DNA from 2 places in the Trichocoleus sp. DQ-U1 genome. Region 2 is predicted to be linked to the other one. Evidence: riboswitches for the same ligand, from Rfam matches in the RefSeq annotation. Region 2 holds a riboswitch; the other holds the start of a gene.
The links. Region 2 has a riboswitch for cobalamin ahead of NDI34_RS02830 (HupE/UreJ family protein). Riboswitches for the same ligand answer to the same signal wherever they lie in the genome.

Region 1: linked by a shared signal. The riboswitch ahead of NDI34_RS23560 (sirohydrochlorin chelatase) and the one ahead of NDI34_RS02830 (HupE/UreJ family protein) in region 2 are both predicted to bind cobalamin.

The regions. Positions count from the first base shown of each region.
Region 1 covers NZ_JAMPKB010000083.1:6,792-17,797, forward strand. Annotated here, with positions in the region: gene NDI34_RS23525 (TIGR03943 family protein) at 1-779, shown strand, start outside; gene NDI34_RS23530 (hypothetical protein) at 888-2,363, shown strand; gene NDI34_RS23535 (pentapeptide repeat-containing protein) at 2,475-4,244, shown strand; gene NDI34_RS23540 (endonuclease/exonuclease/phosphatase family protein) at 4,330-5,337, shown strand; gene NDI34_RS23545 (lysophospholipid acyltransferase family protein) at 5,643-6,527, shown strand; gene NDI34_RS23550 (hypothetical protein) at 6,805-7,653, shown strand; gene sipA (regulatory protein SipA) at 7,744-8,052, opposite strand; gene NDI34_RS23560 (sirohydrochlorin chelatase) at 8,162-9,202, opposite strand; cobalamin riboswitch at 9,245-9,380, opposite strand; gene NDI34_RS23565 (hypothetical protein) at 9,678-10,394, opposite strand.
Region 2 covers NZ_JAMPKB010000004.1:69,852-80,857, reverse strand. Annotated here, with positions in the region: gene NDI34_RS02850 (TonB-dependent receptor) at 1-1,256, opposite strand, end outside; gene NDI34_RS02845 (tetratricopeptide repeat protein) at 1,349-2,029, opposite strand; gene NDI34_RS02840 (BlaI/MecI/CopY family transcriptional regulator) at 2,252-2,683, shown strand; gene NDI34_RS02835 (M56 family metallopeptidase) at 2,674-3,516, shown strand; gene NDI34_RS02830 (HupE/UreJ family protein) at 3,614-4,276, opposite strand; cobalamin riboswitch at 4,298-4,448, opposite strand; gene NDI34_RS02825 (hypothetical protein) at 4,544-4,669, shown strand; gene NDI34_RS02820 (ABC transporter ATP-binding protein) at 4,682-6,430, opposite strand; gene NDI34_RS02815 (YdcF family protein) at 6,559-7,605, opposite strand; gene pap (polyphosphate:AMP phosphotransferase) at 7,681-9,168, opposite strand; gene NDI34_RS02805 (choice-of-anchor Q domain-containing protein) at 9,395-10,885, opposite strand.

The sequences.
Region 1 (11,006 bases), on a different contig from region 2:
CCAATCAACCAAAAATTATTTCTCAAAAATTTATAATTCCCGGCTTGGATGTCCTAGCACTAACGGCTTGGGGAGCCTTGCTCCTGAAATATTGGTTCACGGGTCAGTTATACCTGCTGATTCACAAAGATTACTTTAAATATGTTGTTGTCACTGCCATCTGCTTGTTAATTATGGCGGCATTGAGCGCCATGCAACTGATTGGGAAAATATTAAATAACCGGAAGGAAAAGCGGTCGGTGGCAGTTCTTCAGCACATCACCCTATTTCCTCCTGGTTGGAGCAGTGTATTGTTACTGTTGACGGCAATCGCTGGTTTATTGGTTGCCCCCCGCGCCTTTAACTCAAGCACAGCGCTCGATCGGGGAATTACCGATTCTTTGACCTTGACACGAGTGCAACCCCAATCATTTCGCTCTTCAACAAGACCGGAAGAGCGATCGCTCATGGACTGGGTGCGGACGCTCAACTTCAATCCAGAACCCGATACCTACACGGGTCAAAAAGTTAAAGTAAAGGGATTTGTTGTCCATCCACCAAAACTCTCTGAGCAATATCTGTTAATTTCGCAATTTGTGATTACCTGCTGTGCCGCAGATGCTTATCCCGTGGGACTGCCAGTGAAACTCACTGAAAACCGGACAGCTTATGCCCCTGATACTTGGTTAGAAGTTGAAGGTGAGATGATCACTGAAACTCTAGAAAACAAACGCCAACTCACCATCAAGGCAAACTCCCTCAAAAAAATAGAAGCACCGAAGAACCCGTATGATTATTAGACGATTTTAGATTTTAGATTGGCGAGGACGAAGGCAGTGATAAATCGAAAATCAAAAATCGAAAATCGAAAATGGGGGCAACCTGTTGACCGTCTAGCGCTAGCGCTAATGCTGGTGCTAAGCGTGGTGATTGGGCTAGTCGTGTGGGGTGGCGATGCCTGCGGCACGAACTGTTTTTTAGTCACCGGGCCTCGCGTGCGGGATTTCAACTGGCAGGGAGAAAAAATAGGTGTTGAGGATACTTCCTTTATCCTCACCTTTAGCCGCCCGATGGAACACAGCAGCGTGGAAGCAAATCTGCGAATCGCTCCACCTTTGGGGGGTAAATTCAGTTGGGCGGGGCGGAAGATGTCTTATACCCTCACTTCCCCAGCATCCTATGACACTGACTATAAGGTGGAATTACAGGGGGCGCGAGAGCGCTTGGGGACTCAAGGAAAAACAGGAAGGGCAATTCAGCCGTTTACGAGTCAGTTTCGCACCCGCGATCGCGCTTTTATCTACCTGGGCGTTGAGAAAGAAGAACAGGGACAGTTAATCCTCTATAACCTCACCCAAAACAAAAAAACCGTTCTGACGCCTAAAGACCTCGTGGTGATGGACTTTAAGGTGTATCCAGATGGCGACAAGGTTTTGTTTTCTGCCACCGACGCAACGAATAACCAACCCGGTGTATTGGCACAACAACTGTACACCGTCAGTACCGGACTCCATTACAAAACCAAAGGAAAATCTGAAAAGGATCTCGATCCCCCAGGCAGAATGAATCTGGTTTTAGATAATAAAAATTACCAGAATCTCAAATTTGACTTAGCGGCGGATGGGCAAACGATTGTTGTTCAGCGGGTGAACAGCCAAAATCCAGCCGAATTTGGCTTGTGGGTAGTCCGACCGAATGCACCGCCGCAACCGCTGAATAACCAACCGGGGGGGGATTTTTTGATTGCGCCGGATAGTGCCTCGGTGGCAAGCGCTCAGGGAGAGGGCATCGCGATTCTGCCCCTGACACCAGGAGCCAAACCGCTAGATTTTCTGCCCAAGTTTGGGATGGCGCTGGATTTTGCCAGAGATGGCTCGGCAGCAGCGATGGTGAAATTTAATACAGATTACACGCGATCGCTCTTTTTAGTCACCAACCAAGGCGCACAGAAAGAACTGCTGCGAACAAATGGCTCAATCCTCAACTGTCAGTTTGCTCCTTATAAGGAAACGCTCTACTGCCTGCTGACTCAGTTACTGCCAGGAGAAGAGTACCAAGAACAGCCTTACATTGCGGAAATTGACCTCCAGACAGAGAAAGGGACTCTGGATGCAAAGGCGATCGAGCCGCTGTTGCTCCTGCCCACCCAGCGGGATATTCAGATGAGTCTGGCACCGGATGGGTTAGCGCTGCTGTTCGACCAAGTTGTGACCAACGAGACGGCAACCGCGGCAGACAGTTTGAGAACCAGTGAAGGACAAGCGATCGCGACCAGTCGCCTTTGGCTGCTTCCCCTGAGCCAGCCAGAAGCTGCACAACCCCAAGCCCAGCTCCAACCAGAGGCGCTGCCTTTCGCTGGATTTCATCCGCGCTGGGTACCATAAAAGAGCCAAGTTTTACTCATTTAAAAGGCAAAATAAAGAAGGAAATCCCTAAAAATTTTGCCTTTTAAATTTTTTATTTTTAAAATTTAATAATTTTTATCCTTCAAGGGTGTGCAAATACATAACTTCCTCGATCGGTACCGACAAGGAGAACGCGATTTTTCCTATGTAGACCTCAGTGGAGCCAGCCTCGGCGGGGTCAATCTCCGCGATATAAACTTAACCGGAGCGAACTTGAGCGGTGCCAACCTCAGTTGGGCTTCTCTGAACCAATCCAAGCTGATTGGTGCTTGTCTGCGCCAAGCCGATATGCGGAGTGTCAACCTCACAGGTGCCAATCTTAACCAGGCAATTTTGAGTCGCGCTCGGATGGTGAAAGTGGACTTGCGTTTAGCCACTCTCCAAGACGCCGACCTCAACTGGGCGGTGCTTCAAGAAGCCGACTTGAGCGGTGCTGACTTGCGTAGGGCGAAGCTGGATCAAATCAATCTCGAAAATGCCAAACTCAACGGCACTCAGTTAATCGAAGCCGAGTTGATGGAGGCAAATCTCCGTCGCGCTAGCTTGGTTGGCGCAAACCTCAGCAGTGCAAATCTTCGGGAAGCGCATCTAGAAGCTGCGAATTTACGAGATGCAATTTTAGTCGGCACCAACTTGACGGAAGCCGACCTCAGTTCCGCCTACTTGCGGGCGGCAAATTTGACTGAGGCAGACTTGCATCGGTCAATTCTCATCGGTGCCGATTTGAGCGAGGCGATTCTCAATAGTGCTGACTTGAGTCGGGTAAATTTAACGGGAGCGTATTTACTCAAAGCCAGTTTGCGAAAAGCTTATTTACTGCGAGCGATCTTGCAGGATGTGTATTTGTTACGTGCCGACCTGAGCGAGGCAAATTTACGCGGGGCGGATCTGCGGAAAGCTGATTTGAGCGGGGCATACCTGGGCGACTGCACGATGTCCGAGGCAAATTTGGGCGACGCCTATCTTCTAGAAAGTCATCTGATTCGCACCAATCTCGACCAAGCGCAACTGACCGGCTGTTGCATCAGCAACTGGCATCTTGAGGATGTCGATCTTTCTAAGGTGGAGTGCCGTTATGTTTTTACCCGGTTTAATTACGCGACTAAAAAACCGACTGAGCGCTTTCCAATCGGTCGGGATTTTGAGCCGGGGGAATTTGGCAAGGACGATAGCACCGGGGACGCGGAGGGTGCGGAGGGTGCCACTACCATAGAAGTTTTTTTGAAAGAAGCTCCGAATTGGGAAGCGCTAGTGTTTACTTTGGCTCAGGTGCAACTCGATTCTCCTGACTTGCAACTCAGTATTAAGTCTTACCAACCCCAGGAGGAGCAGTATCTGCTAAAACTGGCGTCGAGTCATTTTGTGAATGCGAAAACTCTGTCTCAACGAGTTTTGCAGATCTACCCGGAGATGCTCCAGTTGGTGGAGTCTAAGCGACAAGCGATCTTGGATCTGCTGGAAATCAAGGTTCGCCCAGAAAATCCACCTGTAACGCTGAAGGTACCGCCACCGCCACCGCCACCGTTACTACCGTCGCCTCCACCCGATTATCGGCTGCGGATTTATCAAGAGGTGGTGAAACAGATCCAACTGATTATCCTCTCCCAAGCGCCAGAGCAGTTGGTCGAAAGCGTGCAGCGGTTGTTGAATTTCCTGAAGAACGAGGGGATCTCGACCGAAGAAATCCAAAAGACAATGATTAGTCAGGCGCTGGTAAAGCGAGCAAAGCAAGACCAGACGTTCCAAAAGCAGTTGTTGCAGTGGGAGAAGACGGCGGATGAAACGGTGCGTTTTTCAATGGTGGGGGAGTCACTCCGGTTAGCGATCGCGCTCATTTGGCCCCACCTTCCGCAAAAATAGAGTTGTCTATGTAGATGAGACAGCTCTAGCTTTCCCACCCGCGTTCAACCTGGTACGCTCAAGGTAGGCGCTGGTAACACTGTGTATGCGATCGCTGAATAAAAATTCCCACAACCATCTCTTCATCAAGCTAATTCCCTATTTATTATTCTTGGGGATTTTGGGGATAACGCTGCTTTCTTTGCTTAGCTTAGTTGGCTGGAATATCTTTTTAGAACAGCTTTCTCACTTTAAACTGCAATATCTCATTGTAGGGTTAGTGTTATTTGCCTTACTCTTACTGACTCGCAAAAAACTCTTAATCTTGATTAGCCTATTTTGTATTTCTCTACTTTTGGCCGAGATACTCCCTTGGTATATTTCTCTATCGCCAAAACCGGGGAATAATATTGAATCTATCCGAATTTTAAGCTCAAATCTGAATACGCAAAATAAAAGCTATTCAAAAATATTATCTGTCGTTAGAAAAGAAAAACCAGAAATTGCTGTCTTTTTAGAAGTTAACGACGCTTGGATAAAACAATTAGATTCTGTTCTTGATATTCTTCCCTACTCCATCAAAAAACCTAATCCTTATAATCTAGGTATCGCCGTTTATAGCAAGCAGCCTCTCACCAACGCTTCTATCAATCTTTTTGGGACAGATAAAAATAATAGTATTGTTGGCAACTTTACGATGAACGGACAATTGATTACCCTGATTGCCACTCATCCGCTACCGCCCGTCAAACCTACCTTCTTTCATTCTCGGAATCAACAGCTAGACAAAATCAGCCAATATATACAAAAATTGAAAACCCCAGTTGTAATGGTTGGGGATTTAAATATAACTATGTGGTCTCCTTATTACAAAAGATTTATCAATAAAACTGGGCTGCATAATGCCCAGAAAGGATTTGGAATTCTACCGAGTTGGCCTATGAAAGCTTCTTATTCTCAAACTCTCCCACGTTTCTCTTTTGCTTTATCCATTCCTATCGATCATTGTTTAATCAGTCCAGAAATTAAAGTCAAGAATATTCGCACTGGGCCGAATGTTGGTTCAGACCACCGACCTTTAATTGCAGACTTGGTAATTCCAGAAAAGAAATGAACCACTCCAGGCGCAAACAACACAAAAGGTAGAAATGAGGGCAAGATAGGTAAACTGAGAGCGCAAGTAATGCAATACGTCCCCTTAGTGGTGTTCGCTCCTTAGAAATCCCTTCCCTAGCCCCTTAAAAGGGAGGAAATTTGCCCCTTTTGTTAATCAGGGTTTGGGGATCGAGCCTCAACCGAAAAAGATTGGGAAACGATCGCTAGAAAAAGGGAAAATGTTTGCCAATAGACTCGGCAGCAGATTATCCTAAAGAACGCAATTTATGAGTTTCGGGTGGTTAAGAACCATTGTTTGACAATATTAATGTTTCTACGGGTAGCAGAGGCAGTGACGGCAAAACCGCCGGTCATCAGTTTGATGGTTGGTCGCTAGAAGAGCGAAATCCCGATGTGATTAAAGCTTGGATGCCGGTATGGGAATGGTTCTACCGCCACTATTTTCGGGTTCAAACGGATGGCTGGCATCATATGCCCCCCGAAGGGAAGGTGCTGGTTGTCGGTTCCCATAATGGAGGTTTGGCTTCGCCCGATACTTCGATGTTTTTGTATGACTGGTTCCGCCGGTTTGGCTACGAACGCTTAGCTTATGGACTCATGCATCCGTCAGCTTGGAAAACTCCTATCTTCGCGGTGCCAGCTGCCCAGGTAGGGGCGCTGATCGCGCATCCGAAAGTAGCGATCAGCGCCCTCCAGCGAGGTGCTGCCGTACTCGTCTATCCTGGCGGGGCTGAAGATATGTTTCGTCCTTACAACCAGCGTTATCAAATTCATCTAGCAGGGCGTAAGGGATTTATCAAACTGGCACTGCGGGAAGAAGCGCCAATTGTACCGATTATTTCTCATGGTGCCCACGAGACGCTGATTGTTCTAGCCGATTTCTACCAGCAAGTGCGACAACTGCATGAATGGGGCTTTCCCTGGAAGTTAGATGCTGAGACGGGTGTATTTCCACTTTATTTAGGGTTGCCTTGGGGAGTGGCAATTGGCCCGATCCCGAATTTTCCGCTACCAGTGCAAATTCATACCCGCGTCCTAGCCCCAATTGTGTTTGAACGCTATGGTCGTGCAGCAGCGAGCGATCGCGCTTATGTGAATGCTTGCTATGAAAAAGTTTGTACCCAGATGCAACTTGCACTAGACCGTTTAGTTCTAGAAGTTAGCGCGAGGCAATCATCCGCACCCTAAAAAGGCACAGGAACTAAACCAACTGCGAAGAAGCCAGAGAAAAGAATACAAGAGGGCGATCGGACCGGGGATCTTCCCCTCCCAACTCACTTTTTCACCTAGTAGCGGTGAATTAATGAAGGCGAAGCACGCTTGAGAGTAACGTTGCTTCGCTATCCCGCGACTAATTATCTATATTGATTCATCCTCGGTATCGTGATAGAGATGAGGACTTGAGGGTGCCAAAGCTCAAGTGAATCTAGGGAGAAGCAATCGAGATGAAAACAAAGGGGTTGAGATGAGCATAGAGAGTTATCCACCACCAGTAAACCAGCTGCTCACCTATGGCAATTGCGCCGAGATGGACTTTGACAATTGGCCTGACTATCTGGAACTCGGTATTGCCCCCACGGACATTCCTAACTTGATCCGCATGGCAACAGACAACGAGTTATACCGGGATGATGAAGACACGCTCGAATCCTGGGCGCCCATTCATGCCTGGAGAGCATTGGGCCAACTCCGCGCTGAGGCTGGCATTGAGCCGCTCATGGGCTTGTTTGAGAAAGAGGAAAGCAACTATTGGGAATGGATTGCCGAAGAACTGCCATTAGTCTATAGCATGATCGGGCAAGCCGCGATTCCGGCTCTGGCGGCTTATCTAGCGGATACCTCTCAGGCGATATTCCCCCGCACAACGGCTCTTAACTGTCTGGAAGACATTGCAATCGATCATCCTGAGGCTCATCCTGAGTGTGTTGCGATTCTCACCCATCAACTGGAATCGTTTGCAGAAAACGGCTCAGAATTGAATAGCTTTCTCATAGGTTCCCTGGTCGATCTGAAGGCGGTAGAGTCCGCGCCGCTGATAGAGCGTGTCTTTGCTGCTGATACCGTGGATCGTTTCTTGGTAGGAGACTGGGATGATGTGCAGGTGGGATTGGGCTTGAAGTCGCTTGAAGAATTACCGAAGAAAGAATTTAACCAGAGCTTTCAAAGAAAGGGGGTCAGCGATCCTGGCTTCACGGGTTCATCAATTTCTCAGGAAGCAAAAGGCTTTCGCCCTGGCAAGAGCGATCCCAAAGCCAAGTCTAAAAAAAAGATGTCCAAGGAGTCACGCAAGAAAAACCAGAAAAAGCGGAAGTAATTTAATCGGGGTTAGCGATTGTTGAGGTGCGAACTGACAAGTCAGCGCTAGGCGAACGCCTTGCTTTGAAGACACGCGATCGCCTCTGACTCAGCTGGGATCAACGATATATTTTTGCTCCAGCGATACGTTGTGCGATCGCACATCAGTTGCCTCTGTCCCTGATTCGGTATCAGCGATCGCCTGCACGGACTCTATAAACTGGCTATCCAGCAAAAAAACTCCTCTGGCAAAGCGGACGCTCCAATATCCCCCTGGACGCCGGTCAACAACGACCCCCTCTTCCCCAAGCTGAATCACATCAGGAGGACGCAGCATCGGCATCGGTTCCGCTGTTTTAACGTAAGGCGGCAACGTTACCACACGGACTCGCTCACCAATTACAAATTCTTTAGACATCAGTTTTTAGGTAATGAAGTAGTTGGGTGTCAGTAGTCATTAGTTCTAAGTTCTTTGCGAGTGACACCAATGACTAATAACAACTGACTAATGACTACTTATCAAATATTCAAGGCGCTTGCCAAATCTTTTGGTGATATTGCTCTACATTTCTGTATGGATCTTCAGCAGGGTGAGCATGATCGTGACCATGCCCGTGCCCATGCCCATGCCCATGCCCATGTCCATGCCCATGATGAGAATGATCGTGGGCGGGAGTGTGCCCGTTACTGTTGCTATTGGCTGCTATCCTGAATTTGCACATTTCGCAATTCATTTGCACTTGCCCCAACTGCGTCTCAATTTCTCGTTCTCTTAATACAGACAACAACTGAGGGTGAATGCCCATTTCTGGTAGGCAAGTCATGGAAATATCCGGGTATTGCTCCTGTTGTTGCGCCGTGATGTCGAAAATCTTCTTAACTAAGACGCCGGTAAATAGGAAGTACGGTAGGACGATAATGCGTTTAGGCTCGTAGAGTCTAGCACGGCGGAACCCTTCTTCCAGACGGGGATGGGTAATGCCAATAAAGCAAGTTTCAACGGTGGCGTAGCCGCTACCTTCCCACAGAATCCGGGCAAGCTTATAAACATCGCTGTTCGCATCAGGATCGCTGGAACCCCGACCGACAAAGAGCAGAACCGTTTCTGAGCGATTGTACTGGGGTTGGTCTAATTCCGAAAGACGCGATCGCCACAAATCCAAAATCCCTGGCGTAATCCCAAAATGACGCCCATAGTAAAACTTCACCTGGGGATGTCTAACCCTTGCCCGGTCTAACTCATTCGTAACATCAAACTTATTGTGTCGAGCTGCAAATAGCAAAATCGGCAATACAGAGAGTTCCGTGTAACCCTCTTCTACACAGCGATCCACCCCCTCCTGTATCGTGGGGGTAGTGAGTTCTAGAAAACAAGGTAAAACAGGACGCGACGGGTCTAACGCTTGATACGCATCGGCAAAATCTAGAAGACTCTGCCGTCCATCCTCATCTTTGGTGCCATGACCAACCATCAACAACGGACGACGCAAAGGTAGCGGCGGCAATTGAATCGACTGGGGAGTAGGGGATTGCAGTCCCATCAGATCGGTTGAATTTATACTAGGCATCAATTTGATTGCTCCTTTCCCGTGCAAGGCAGGAAGTTAGACTGTATGAAGGTAGTACTAAGTAGGCATTCTGGCTTCCGAGAGTCACCTCGTTTACAGCTGCCGCACAGCCCCGGATTTGCACCGGCGTTTCCCCACGTTGTTACCCTTTACGTGTGCCTTGATATCTTAGCCGATCCGGTCGCAGCTCAAAATCCAGGGGGAGGGGGTATTCCCAAGACTCTCCAGATGCCAGTTTTTGATGCCCCATCAAAACTGAAGGAAAATTTTCCCCACTTTATCGAGTATCATTCGCAAGTTTGACGCTCGATCGGGCAACTCTAGAATTGATTGACCGTTTGTGGCTTTTTTACAAAAGCGGGATGCTCCCGTTTTTTGTAGCTTATAGAACCTTATCAATCCAAACCATTGCTGACTGTATAAAGATAAAGATAACCCCATACCTAGAAGTCTGATAAAAAATACAAATTATCCATTACAAAATACCGCCCTGAGTGCGACGATGCACAGCCAGTGCTAACCCGGCAAAAACTAAGGAAGTCATGCTTGAAGGCTCGGGTGTAGATACGGGTGCAACGTTTAATTTTACTCGACGCCCTGTTTGCATCGAGAGTGAAATATTTGCCGAGGTTGATGAAGAATACACTTGCCAGCTGTTCAACTCTCTAGGCGGCGCAGTGAATTGCACCAACATTTCCCAATTGCTGTCAAGCGAACCAATGGCTAAACCATCAGTGCAACAAGCTCCCCAACTCTGATTTGAAGTAAAGACGGTGCCAGTGGAATTTGCAGTTGCCTCACCTAAATCGTCTACAATTTTTAATTCAGCCGTATCTCCCAACAAGTTAAAGCTCATTTTAGCTGCTCCACCTGTTAGATTACCCGGCTTAGAATGAACGATGAACAGTGATAGACCATCAATAGCATCTACAAAAAAAAGGTGAGATTGCTTAGCGGTTAAACTCAGGACTGGGTTACTAAAGGATGAATTATAACCTTTGCTATACTGGTAGTAATTGGCTGCTGTTTTATTTGTGCTAAAAGCTTCAACAAACCCCAAAATATTACTATCAAAGTCACCCAAACCTGGTTTAGATTCTTGCGACACCTTAAGCATCGTGGTGGCTTCGGAGCGCTGGGCAAAGAATGGAACAAACAGCGCGATCGCTACCAACATCAAAAGCTTTTTCATGACTTGTTATTTTGTAGATGCTTTGCTCACTAAAACCAGAATACGTTTATTTAAATAAAGTTATAATAAAGTCAAATTAATATAATTGTAAATTTAATAATTTTTACATCTTTATTTCAGGGAAAATACGAATTGACTTTAAAAGAAATATCGGTTCTTCGGAAACGCTTCCTCCTAGACGGAACCACCCCATTTAATTTTTCTTTATTTTCCACAGCGAACCCTCTTCTGTTACCTTCGCAAGGACAGAAGAGGGTTTGCCAATTGATATGCTTTCTAAATGAGCTGAATTAAGGTTTAGAAAACCGGAAGTTTTACCTTTAATTGCCGCTGAAGTGGCACGTTAACGAAATCCTGCGGAAGAGGATGTCCCTCCTAATATCCGAGAGTATCCGCTCCCCCTAAGGAAGTTTAAAAAGCAGGGTGGTTTCATACAACCCTTAGAAAATATCGAGGCATTGCGACATTTTGTAGGGGCATGGCAATCAAAAAGCCCCTACCGCCAACCAAAATCAACGCTACATAATTTTCTTTTAATAAATGAAACCACCCTGCCTTAGGGAAGCTTAAAGAGGAAGGAACCGAACCACTCAAAGTCCCCTTTTTAAGGGG
Region 2 (11,006 bases):
CCAATATTAAAAGCATCGTGGTCTAATCTGTCTCTTTGCAGAGGAAACCCGAAATAAAGTAACCCCCGACGACTGCTAATTTTAGAAGCATCTAAACTAAGAGTATTTCTCAAATTCAAATCTAGCGAGATCCCGCCAAAGTAGTTACTAGTTGCGGTATCTCCGTTAAATAGAAGACCTTCAGAATCTCGATTTGCTGCACCTTTAGGGACAGCATAACGATTATCTGCTTCGTACTCTTCATAGCCGAGATTAAATCTTAGATTGTCCGCAGAACCCCCGTAGCTAATCCGATAGTTGGACTGATTAAAAGAGCCATATTCAACTGAAGCATTGAGTTTAGGAACTTCTTGCCCTTGTTTGGTGATGATATTAACAACTCCTCCAAAAGCTTCCGAACCATATAAAGTAGAACTGGTGCCGCTAGATAATTCCACTTGTTCAATTGCTTCTACTGGAATGCTATTGAGGTCAGTAGCGCCATGATAGGTATTAATATTCGTGTTGATTGGTCGGCCATTGAGGAGAAAAACAGATTGATTAATCGAATGCCCTCGGTAGTAAGTACCTGTATGAATATCTGCCCCGAAACCGGCATCATTAATGGCAAATCCAGGAAGCCCTCTCAATACTTCTGCTGCACTATTAGCGCCTTGCTTCTGAATTTCTTCTTGATTAATTGTATAGACGGGCGTAGATGTTTCTGGAAAAATTTCTCTTTTCGCCGTTACGACTAATTCAATTTCTTCATTTGTTCCTACTTGAACTTCTGGCTCAGTTGCCAACTCGCTTGATTCAAATGCTTCAGGCGTTTCATCAGACTCGCTATCAGGCTCAGATGCTATGGAATCAGTAGTATTATCTAGGTTGAAAATAAGCGCGGAATCACTTTGATTAACTTCTCCGGGCGGAATCCCAGCTTTTCCAATTATGACTACCTGAATACTATTAGAATCCAAAGGAGTAACAGATACAGCAGTAATTGCATCAGTAGGGTTGTTTTGATAGAAACGACTCCCTTCGGGTAAGCTCAACTGAGCATTGATGATGTTAGCGGTAAAGATATCGTTGTTGCTGGATGTCAAAATTTGAGAAAGTGTACCACCCGTAGTTTCTAAAATTACCTGAATGCCGTTACTTGTTGGAATTAAACGAATGCTAGTGACTTGCGTAACTTCAGCTAGAACTGGATGGCAAACTAATACTGCTACAGCATTCGCTACCAAAAAGCTATTGAACAGTAAGTGTTTATTCATATATTTTTTTCAATAAAGTTTTAGTTAATAATCGTTTTAGCTAATTGCTTTGAGTTTTAGCGATCGCATGGATGATTCAAGGTAACAAATGATTAAGAAAACAGAAAATGACTTGACGAATGAAGCTCTTTAATTTCTTGTAGTAAACTTTGATATTGTTGTCGTTTCCCTTGTTGTAGATAGAGATCGGTGGCTTTCTCAAAATCTGCTCTCACTCCCTGCTTATCTCCCAACGTGTAGTGAATGAGACAGCGACAGTGATAGGCATCGCCATCCTGAGGATTGAGTTCAATCGCTTGGCTAAAGTCTTCTATTGCTCCCGGATAATCTTGTAGTTGGGAGCGGACAAAACCCCGATTATAGTAAGCTAAAGCGAGGCTGGGGTCGATCTCAATTGCTTGGCTAAAGTCAGCGATCGCTCCTTGCGTATCTCCGAGGGCAGCGCGGGCAAGACCTTGATTCGTGTAAGCTTGGGCATTATTGGGATTGAGCCGAATTGCTTGGTTTAAATCAGCGATCGCTTCTCGGTAATCTCCGCTCAATACCTCGTAAACTCCGCGCTTGAAGAAGCCTTCAGCACTCATTTGAGCTGTATCGGTACTCGCCATTAGCGTGATTTGTAATGGCTGAGCTTGAGCCATCGGCGACGAATTCAGCAGTGGCATTACAATGCTGAAGATAATGCTGAAGATGACAATCTTGCGGGAAAGGCGACTCATAACATAGACGTTGAGAACATAGATGTTGAGAAAGCACTGCGTAACACCCGTCATTTAGTAGCTAATTGCTCACAGGCTGTAAGTTTGTGGCTACACAAACAAAGCCTGCCTACGCAGGCTCAATGTCAGCAGATTTTGCTCTGATTGGGATGCAACCCCATTATTTTGAGTTGAGTCGTTGTTGCCGTCAAAAGACAAGCTGTCAAACTTGAACAAGAGTGCAAGTTTGGAGTGTAAGCTTATTCAGAGATTGCACAAGGCACAAAGTTCAGATGTATGGTTCCTCTACCTAACTACCGTCCCAAACAACTTTCCCTTGGCCCTTTGGAAGCGGAGATTTTAAATATCGTCTGGGAACTCGGCTCTGCCACCGTTAAGGATGTACACGATCGCATTCTGGCTGACCCAGACCGGGAGTTAGCTTATACTTCTGTAACTACGGTGCTGCGTCGCCTGACCCAAAAAGGTTGGCTAGCTTGCGATAAACAAGAACGAAGCTTTTGCTGGCAACCTTTGGTATCGCGGGAAGAAGCGCAAGTCATTAAAGCTCACGAACAGTTACACCAGTTTTTGGCAGTGGGGAACCCAGATGTCGTCGCCGCCTTTGCAGATAGCCTAGATAGCGCTAGCGTAGAGCAAATAGAAGCGATCGCGCTTCGTCTTCAATCCGCACGCAAAGCGAGAGAGGAGGGAAAATCATGCATCTAGCGATGATTCTGACGGCGTTAGGATTGGCGTGGTGTCTGAGATGCACAGGGTTAGAGCCATCGGGAACTTGGACGCAACGCTGGCAACGATCCTTTGGGTTATTTTTGTTTCCGCCGCTGCTATTGATCGTGACAGCGATCGCGGTTATTTGTATGGGTGCAGACGGAAAAATGGGAGGACTGCAAGCCGGATGGTTCAGTTACTCCTTCGCCTGGGGATTTTTAGGCGTTGCCGGAATTTTATGTCTAAAGCTGGCACATGAAGGATGGCGTTCGGTACAACAGACACGCACTTATCCCCAAATCGAGCTTGAAGGTAAATTGGGTCGCCTTCTCAATGCCAGCGTTCTATTTAGCGCCCAAATTGGTTTCTGGCAGCCTGAATTAGTCGTCAGTCAGGGATTGTTAGAAACCCTCGATCGAGATCATCTAGAAGCAGTTCTCGCCCACGAACAAGCGCATTACTATTATCGGGATACGTTTTGGTTTTTCTGGCTTGGCTGGGTGCGCCAGATAACCGCTTGGTTGCCGAATACAGAAGCTTTGTGGCAAGAACTTTTACTATTGCGGGAACTTCGTGCGGATCGATGGGCGGCGCAACAGGTAGATCCCTTATTGTTAGCAGAATCTCTGCTATTGGTGGTGAGTGTCTCGCCAGTACAGTCTGAAAGTTTCTGTGCAGCGTTCAGTGCCATGACCCCTCGAAATCGTTTAGAGGAGAGAATCGAAGCGCTTTTGGCACCATCAGAGGAGTCAGCTTCACCCAGCTTATGGCTTTGGCATTGGATACTACTAGGGTTTCTGCCGCTAGTAACCGTGCCGTTTCACACTTAAATTTTGGTGTTGCACAATCAGGATAATTTCCTTTCAAATTTCGCGCAAAGACGCAAAGTTTTTGTTAGCGTCTTTGCACCTTTGCGCGAGATTATCATTAACCGAGGACGGAATTACTCAAGAAAACCACTCCAATCGAGCAGATAGCCAAACCGGCGAATCGCTGCCAGGGTAACGGTTGAGTGGCAGATTTCCGGCTCACTGCATTGCCAAGCAGCATGGCAACCAAGGCAACGCCATATTGAATGAAAGTGAAACCCAGAAGGTAAGCAACAAGCGGCGTCATACCAGCACCGACGATTGCCTCGCCATAAGCATAGCCGTGAAATAAACCAGCAAGCGCTCCCAGCGCTATAAGAACCATCCAGTTTGGTTTGTTTGGCGTTAGCAGCAGCGCCCCAAAGACAATCACGGAACCGGCGATCGCTATCTCATCTGCCGGTAAATCTAGATTGAGTAAATGAATCCCAGTTCCCGCCAAGGCTGCCAATACAAACCCGACTGGGATGAACGCGCCCCGCACTTGCCCAACCGCCAGTAGCCCAATCGCCACCACAAACGCAAAATGATCCAGTCCAATTAAGGGATGGGCTAGTCCTGAAAAGAACCCTTCAAATAAATTAGACGGCGTCTTGCCACCCATTGGATGGTGAGCGATCGCCCGCTGGGCGCATAGGAAAGTGCTAATTAAAACCAAAAATACAATTACTGTTCGGCTTTGCATCAGATTTAAGAAAGCAAAGCGTCTATCTTTAGACATAATTCTGTACCTCGCAGATTTCGCAAATCAATTTCTCTCGGCGGGTATTCTGGCTGAGAGACCAAAACGACGGATCTCATTACAGCTGCGGGACAGCGACGGTTTTACACCGAACTTTCCCCGTTACCTCTGGTGGCTGCTCCCCACCAGAACCGATTGAGTAGGGCAATCATATCACTTCAGTGCTGGCATTTTAAAAAGTATGGGTAAAATGAACCTCAAACAGATGACTCCAAGAGCCGCTTTATTTGAGGAGGAATCGGAAAAATGTGCGTTAATTGTCTGCTGGGTTCGGCTTTAATGTTCTTTACACCCAGGGTTTCCGAAGTACCATCCAACCCGACGAATCAAATTGCATTACCTCAAGAAACTCAAATAGCGATCGCTGCTTGAGTGCCACTAAAATTAGCTGAGGATTTCCTTTAGCTCGTGCTGGTTCCAAAGTGAACGGTAAAGTCCAGGTTGTTGCAAAAGTTCGGCATGAGTCCCAGACTGCACAATTTGACCTCGATCCATCACAAAAATGCGATCGGCAGTTGCAGCCGCAGACAATTGGTGAGAGATAAAAATAACCGTTTTGCGCTGGATGCCTTCCGAAAGATTATTCAAAATGGCTGTGGCAGTTTGATTATCAACGCTGGAGAGAGCATCATCCAAAATCAGAATCGGGGAATCCATCAGTAAAGCACGGGCGAGAGCCGTCCGTTGTCGCTGTCCCCCTGAGAGGGTAATGCCGCGCTCACCCACAACGGTTTCGTATTGCTGGGGAAAATTGAGAATTTCCGGGTGAATTTGCGCTTGCTTGGCAGCATTAATAATCTCTGTCTGTTCGCTCAGAGGATTGCCGTAGCGAATGTTGTTTTTGATGGTGGTACTAAACAGAAAGCTGTCTTGCGGGACATAAGCGATCGCTCCGCGCAAATCGGGCAATTTGATCTGCGTAATATCATTGCCATCTACGAACAAACTATCGCTTGGAATATCCACTAATCGCGGCAAGGCATTGGCAAGTGTCGATTTTCCGGAGCCAATTGGTCCCACAATCGCCACGGTTTCCCCTGGTTCAATCGTAAAGCTAACATTCTTAAGCGCGGGAGTTTCGGCTCCCGGAAACGTATAACTGAGTTGACGGGCTGTTAATTTACCGCTTACTTTTTCAACGGGTAATGCGAGTGCATTCGGAGAATCTTTAATTTTGGCTTCTGCCATCAGAATTGACTCAATGCGGTCGATACTCACCTCACCTCGTTGGTAGGCAGTAATCGTAAAACCCAGTAGAGCAGTGGGGAAAACTAATCGTTCAGTATAGAGAATCAATGCCAGAAAATCGCCAATTGTGATCGCACCCGCCACAATTGATCGCGCTCCAACCCATAGCAATATCAGTAAGCTGATAAAAGCCATGCCTTGAATGATTGGAAACAAGACATTTCTGGTCTTTGCTAATTGGATATTGGCTTGCAACAGGCGATTATTTAACCGGGAGAAGGCGCGGCGTTCGTTCTCCTCCTGAGCGTAGATTTTGATCAGACCAATCCCGCTCATATCCTCTTGAATCAACTCGCTGATGCTAGAGAGTTCCTCTTGCAACACCAGCTGTTCGTTCCGTAGGCGATCGCTAAATAGCTGCACAGCAATCAGCATAAACGGATAGACTGCGATCGCCAGCAGACTCAGCTTCAAATTAATCGACAGCATCACCGGCAATGTCAGTCCGTAGGCAAAAACTGTATTCGCCAAACTCAATACCGCAAATCCCAGCAGACGCCGGATATTATCCACATCGCTAGTCGCCCGGTTAATCAAATCTCCCGCTGTGTTGCTAGCAAAATAAGACGGTTCCAGAGTGAGTAAATGCTGAAAAATCTTTTGTTTCAGGTCAAATTCTACTTGTCGCCCGACTCCAAACAGCAAGATGCGCGAAGCCATCCGCACTACCCACATTGCCGAAGCCAGAATCAGGATTAGCGCTACATACTTCCAGATTTGAGCGAAGTCGAACGCTTGGCGGAGTTCGTCAACGCTATCTCGAATCAGCAAAGGGATATAAACGCCCACTGCATTCACAACAAACAGCGCGATAACGCCTAAGGTAGCCTGTCGCCAGTGGGGACGCAGATAAGCACCCAATTTTTGCAGCCGAGAGTGAGCCATTCTGTGAGGACTGAGGATTAAAAACTGAGAAAAGGCAACAGACAAAAAACTTTCTTGCAACCTGCAAGAAGCTTTCGCCTAACATCCAATCCCAAACCATCGTAGACGAATTGGCGCTCGTGCTGCTTCTATAAAACGAGGGGTGTCAACCAGCCGCGTAAGAAGTAGTAGATGAAAGTGAGATATTCTTCTACCACTCGCGTTGTCGTGACTAGCGCTTCCACGGTGGGAACAAAATCCGTGACGGTGATGCGTCGGGCAGGCGTTGCCCCACTTTGAAAGGTAAAGAAATCTGTAGCTCTGGGAATGACCGTGACGCCCAAATTGGCAAACGTAAGGTTGGCACGGCGAATATTTAAGCCGGAGGCAACGAGAATAATCCGGCGCGATCGAATACCGCGCTGCCTCAAGATTTCCTCAACCCTGACGGCACTGGTGCGGAGATCAACCCCACGCGGTTCAATCACAATTCGGTTGCGGGGTACACCCATCCTGACCAGCAGCGCCGCGACATCGTTAGCCTCGTTAACACTATCTTGATTTCCTGTCAGCTCCGCTCTAGGTCCTGCACTGACAATCACTAAGGGGTCATTACCGCTCCGTAGCTGTTCTTGATACAGCTGAGCAGAGTATAGAATGCGATCGCCTGTATCAGTTAATTGAATCTGCGTCCGGTAGGGAAGATTGGGTTGTGTCGTCCCTCGCCCCAGCACCACAATCGCCCCCACAATTTGAGATCCGGTCGGCGTAATATCAGCCGGACATTGAGTTTGACAAATCAGTTGCCGTCGTTGCTCCAGTTGAATCGCCTCCACTTCCGCTTGCTGAGCCAGCCAGTAGGCAACGATTGGCAAACTAGACAACAGCAAAACGAAGAAGGCTATCCTAAGTTGGTTCCAGGCTACGCCTGTTAGCGCATTCTTTTTCACTCCACCAATGGCGAACAACAAAAGCATAATCGACAACCCCAACGGTTTGAGCGGAAACGAAAGAATGTTCCAGGCACTCGATACCAACCTTTCATTGGGGTTGTAAAACGCCATCACCATGATGACAAACAACAGCAGCCCGCCCAACCAAGCGAGATATTGTTTGGGAATCCATCGCACTAACAAAAAATAGACTAAGGTGCCAATCAGCAGCCACAGCAGAACCCGCGTTAGTAGTAAAAACATAGTAGGTAATTGGTAATGGGTAATTGGTAATGGGTAATTGGTAACGACTATTCACCAGCGATTACCGACTGCCTCTTATTGACGTTTCAATTTTGCCCGAATCGCCTCGGTTACGGTTTGAATTACCTTAACACGGGCATAGTATTTATCATTCGCAGCAACAATTGTCCAGGGAGCGTTAGGAGTGTTCGTCCGCTGAATTGCTTGATTGACTGCCACTTCATAGAAAGCCCAATTGTCCCGATTTCGCCAATCTTCGGCGGTGAGTTTGTATTCTTTAAAGGGGTCATTCTGACGCGATATGAATCGCTGATACTGTTCTTCAGGACTAATATGCAGCCAGAACTTGACCAAAACGTAGCCTGCATTCGTCAGTTGGCTCTCAAACTCATTGATTTCCTGGTAGGCTCTGCGCCATTCCAGTTCTGTGGCAAAACCTTCAACACGCTCTACTAACACTCGCCCGTACCAGCTGCGGTCATCAATGCCAATTGTCCCTGCTGTTGGCAACCACCGCCAGAACCGCCAGAGGTAGTGATGCGCTTTCTCTTCATCCGTAGGTGCTGCGAAGGGATGAACGGCATAACTGCGGGGGTCGAGGACATCGGTTAAGCGTTTGATGGCTCCTCCTTTCCCAGCCGCATCCCAACCTTCAAACAGCACCAAGACGGGCACTTGATGTTTGTGAATCTTCATCTGAAGCTTCAGCAGTTCTACTTGGGCATCGCGTAACTGCTTTTTGTACTCATCCCTGGAGAGAGCAAGATTGAGATCGACTTGCGCTAAGAGATCCGGCTCTGCTGGGTTGAGGTGTTTTTGAGGGGGTACAGGGGTGATAGGCGTCCGAATGTGAAGTCGGTCGAGGGCTTCTGTAAGAGTGGCAGCGAATTGGGTGAGGACTTTGACCTGCGCCCAGCGTTGGCAGTTGCCCTCCACTAATGTCCAGGGGGCGGAGCCAGTGCTGGTTTGGACGAGCATTTCTTCGGCATAATCTACATATTTACCGTAGTGTTTCTCTTGTTTCCAGTCTTCCGGACGCACTCGCCAAGCGTCTAACGGATCTTTGGCATATTCTTTGAGTCGGTGCTTTAATTCTTTGCGGCTTAGATGAATCCAGAATTTAGCGATCGCATTTCCATCATCCACCAGTTGGCGCTCAAAGGCGTTTATCTGGGCCATCACGCTTGGGATTTTTGAGTCCTCGATTCGTGCAAACAGCCGGTCTTCTAAAACATGGGTGTACCAGCTATGATAAAAAATCCCAATACTGCCCTTGACTGGCAGTCTCCGCCAGAAGCGCCACAAAAAAGGGTATTGTTGCTCTTCCTGGTTGGGAGGCCAAATCGGGTGAACCGTAAACCCTCGCGGGTCCATGTAATTGACCATTTTCTTGACTAAAGCACCTTTCCCCGCTGCCGCCCAACCTTCCAGCACGACAATCATGGGTAGCTTTTTGTCCCAGCAAGCCTTTTGGAGCGATCGCACTTGACGCATTAGCGTCTCAATCTGAGAATCATAGATATTTTTATCGAGGCAAAGATCCAAGTCCAGCGTATCTAGCATGATGTTGACTAGAAAAGAGCAGTACCTTTAACTATCTCCTAGTCTTGCACTTGTTGCGCTGACTATTTAGTAACAATCTGCAAATGTCAAAGCTTAGACATAAAAATACAGGAGCCAAAAACAAGAAGAAAAAGTGCTTTTTTCTTCTTGTTTTTGGCTCCAAGCACTAGATAGTTTGAAAATCGGTAATTGGTAAATTACATCCCGTTACCAACTACCCATCTGATTATTTTGCTTCAAATGCTCCGATATCGCAAACACCACCTTGCGGTCTGGCAACACCTCGTTGATCCGTTGCCAAGCAAGTCGCGTTATTTCCTGTATTAATCGCTGGACTCCCTGCTAATAAGAGTAGAGTCTGAGTCAAACCACCAGTCGCAGAAAGTGCACCTAGCATTGGTTCAACAATCGTGATGCCAACCGCGCAGTTTTTGTCAGTGGGATCGTTTGGGTTTTTGGCGGGAAATTGGATATTGTTGCCGCCATTAGTCATTTCGTCAGAACAATTCTGTTTAATATTCCAGGTATTCCCCCCATTGTCCGCCTTATTGTTAGCGATGATTGTGTTCCTCAGCGTTATATCTGGACTGCTGCCAAAAATACCAGCCCCCATAAACCCAGCATAATTGTTAGCAATCGTGACATTATTGATGGTCATCTTGCCACTGGTTCTCATGATTGCGCCGCCTAGACCCCCCTTGGCATCTGGAGTCACAGCACGATTCCCTGAAAAAGTAGTATTAGAAACTTCTGCGCTTACGTCATTTCCCGTCCATAGTCCCCCGCCCTGATTCGCAGAAATGTTGCCAGAAAAAGTAGTGTTCCTCACTACAAAAATAGTGCTGTTTGTTCCGGCAGTGTAATTAGGGGCAGTTGTGGTGCCACCGACCACGAAAATAGCACCGCCAAATCCTTTGTCGCCAGTGCCCGTAACGCTATTTCCAGAGAAGGTATTATTTTCGATTGTCGTCGTATTGTTGTTATAAAGTTGGTTAAAGAAAGCCCCACCTTGATTGGTGGCAATATTGTTTGTGAAGGTGTTATTCCGGAGAATAATTTTACCTAGATTACCATTCACACCATCATTATAAATAGCACCACCTGCCCCACCAGGAGCCACAATTCCAGCGGTATTTCCCTTGAAAGTGCTATTCGTTACGGTTAAGTCGCTGAGCAAGTCATAGATTGCTCCGCCGAGGCTAGCTTGATTTCCGGTAAAAGTGCTTTTATCTACAACAATTGTACTTTCACTCTTACTATAGATTGCACCGCCTCCCGCCTCTCCCGGCATTGTTGATTTGTTGTTGTTAAAGGTACAGTTCAGTACCACTAACTTACCTCTGTAGCCGCTATAAACGCCGCCACCATTTTCGGTACTAAAGCCATTCGCAATAGTGAGATTTCTTAGAGTCAGTTGAACGAGGCTATCAGTGGAAAAAATCCGATTAGTTCCATTTCCGCTGAGAGTTACTACACTTCGTCCGTCGATTACTGTATTCGCGGAAAGTACCTTTTCTTTCACTACAATCGTATGCGGACTAGAACCACAATTAAAGGTTACAGTCCCCCCGCCTACTAAAGCAGTATCTAAAGCAGCTTCAGTACAACTTGCAGCGGTTCCGTTCCCGACAGTTCCAGCCGCCTCAGCTTTTTGATGTGAGGAAATCGTTAAGGCAACACAGAAAACGAGAGTTAAGAAATAGAGTGGTTGTTTCATACCAAAAACCTCATTATTCAATATTAGAAGAGATTTATTGTTTGCAATTGCATGACCAAATGAGCTTACTTATTTTTAGATGTAGAATATGGTGCAATTGCAAAAAAAGGTTGGAAGTGAG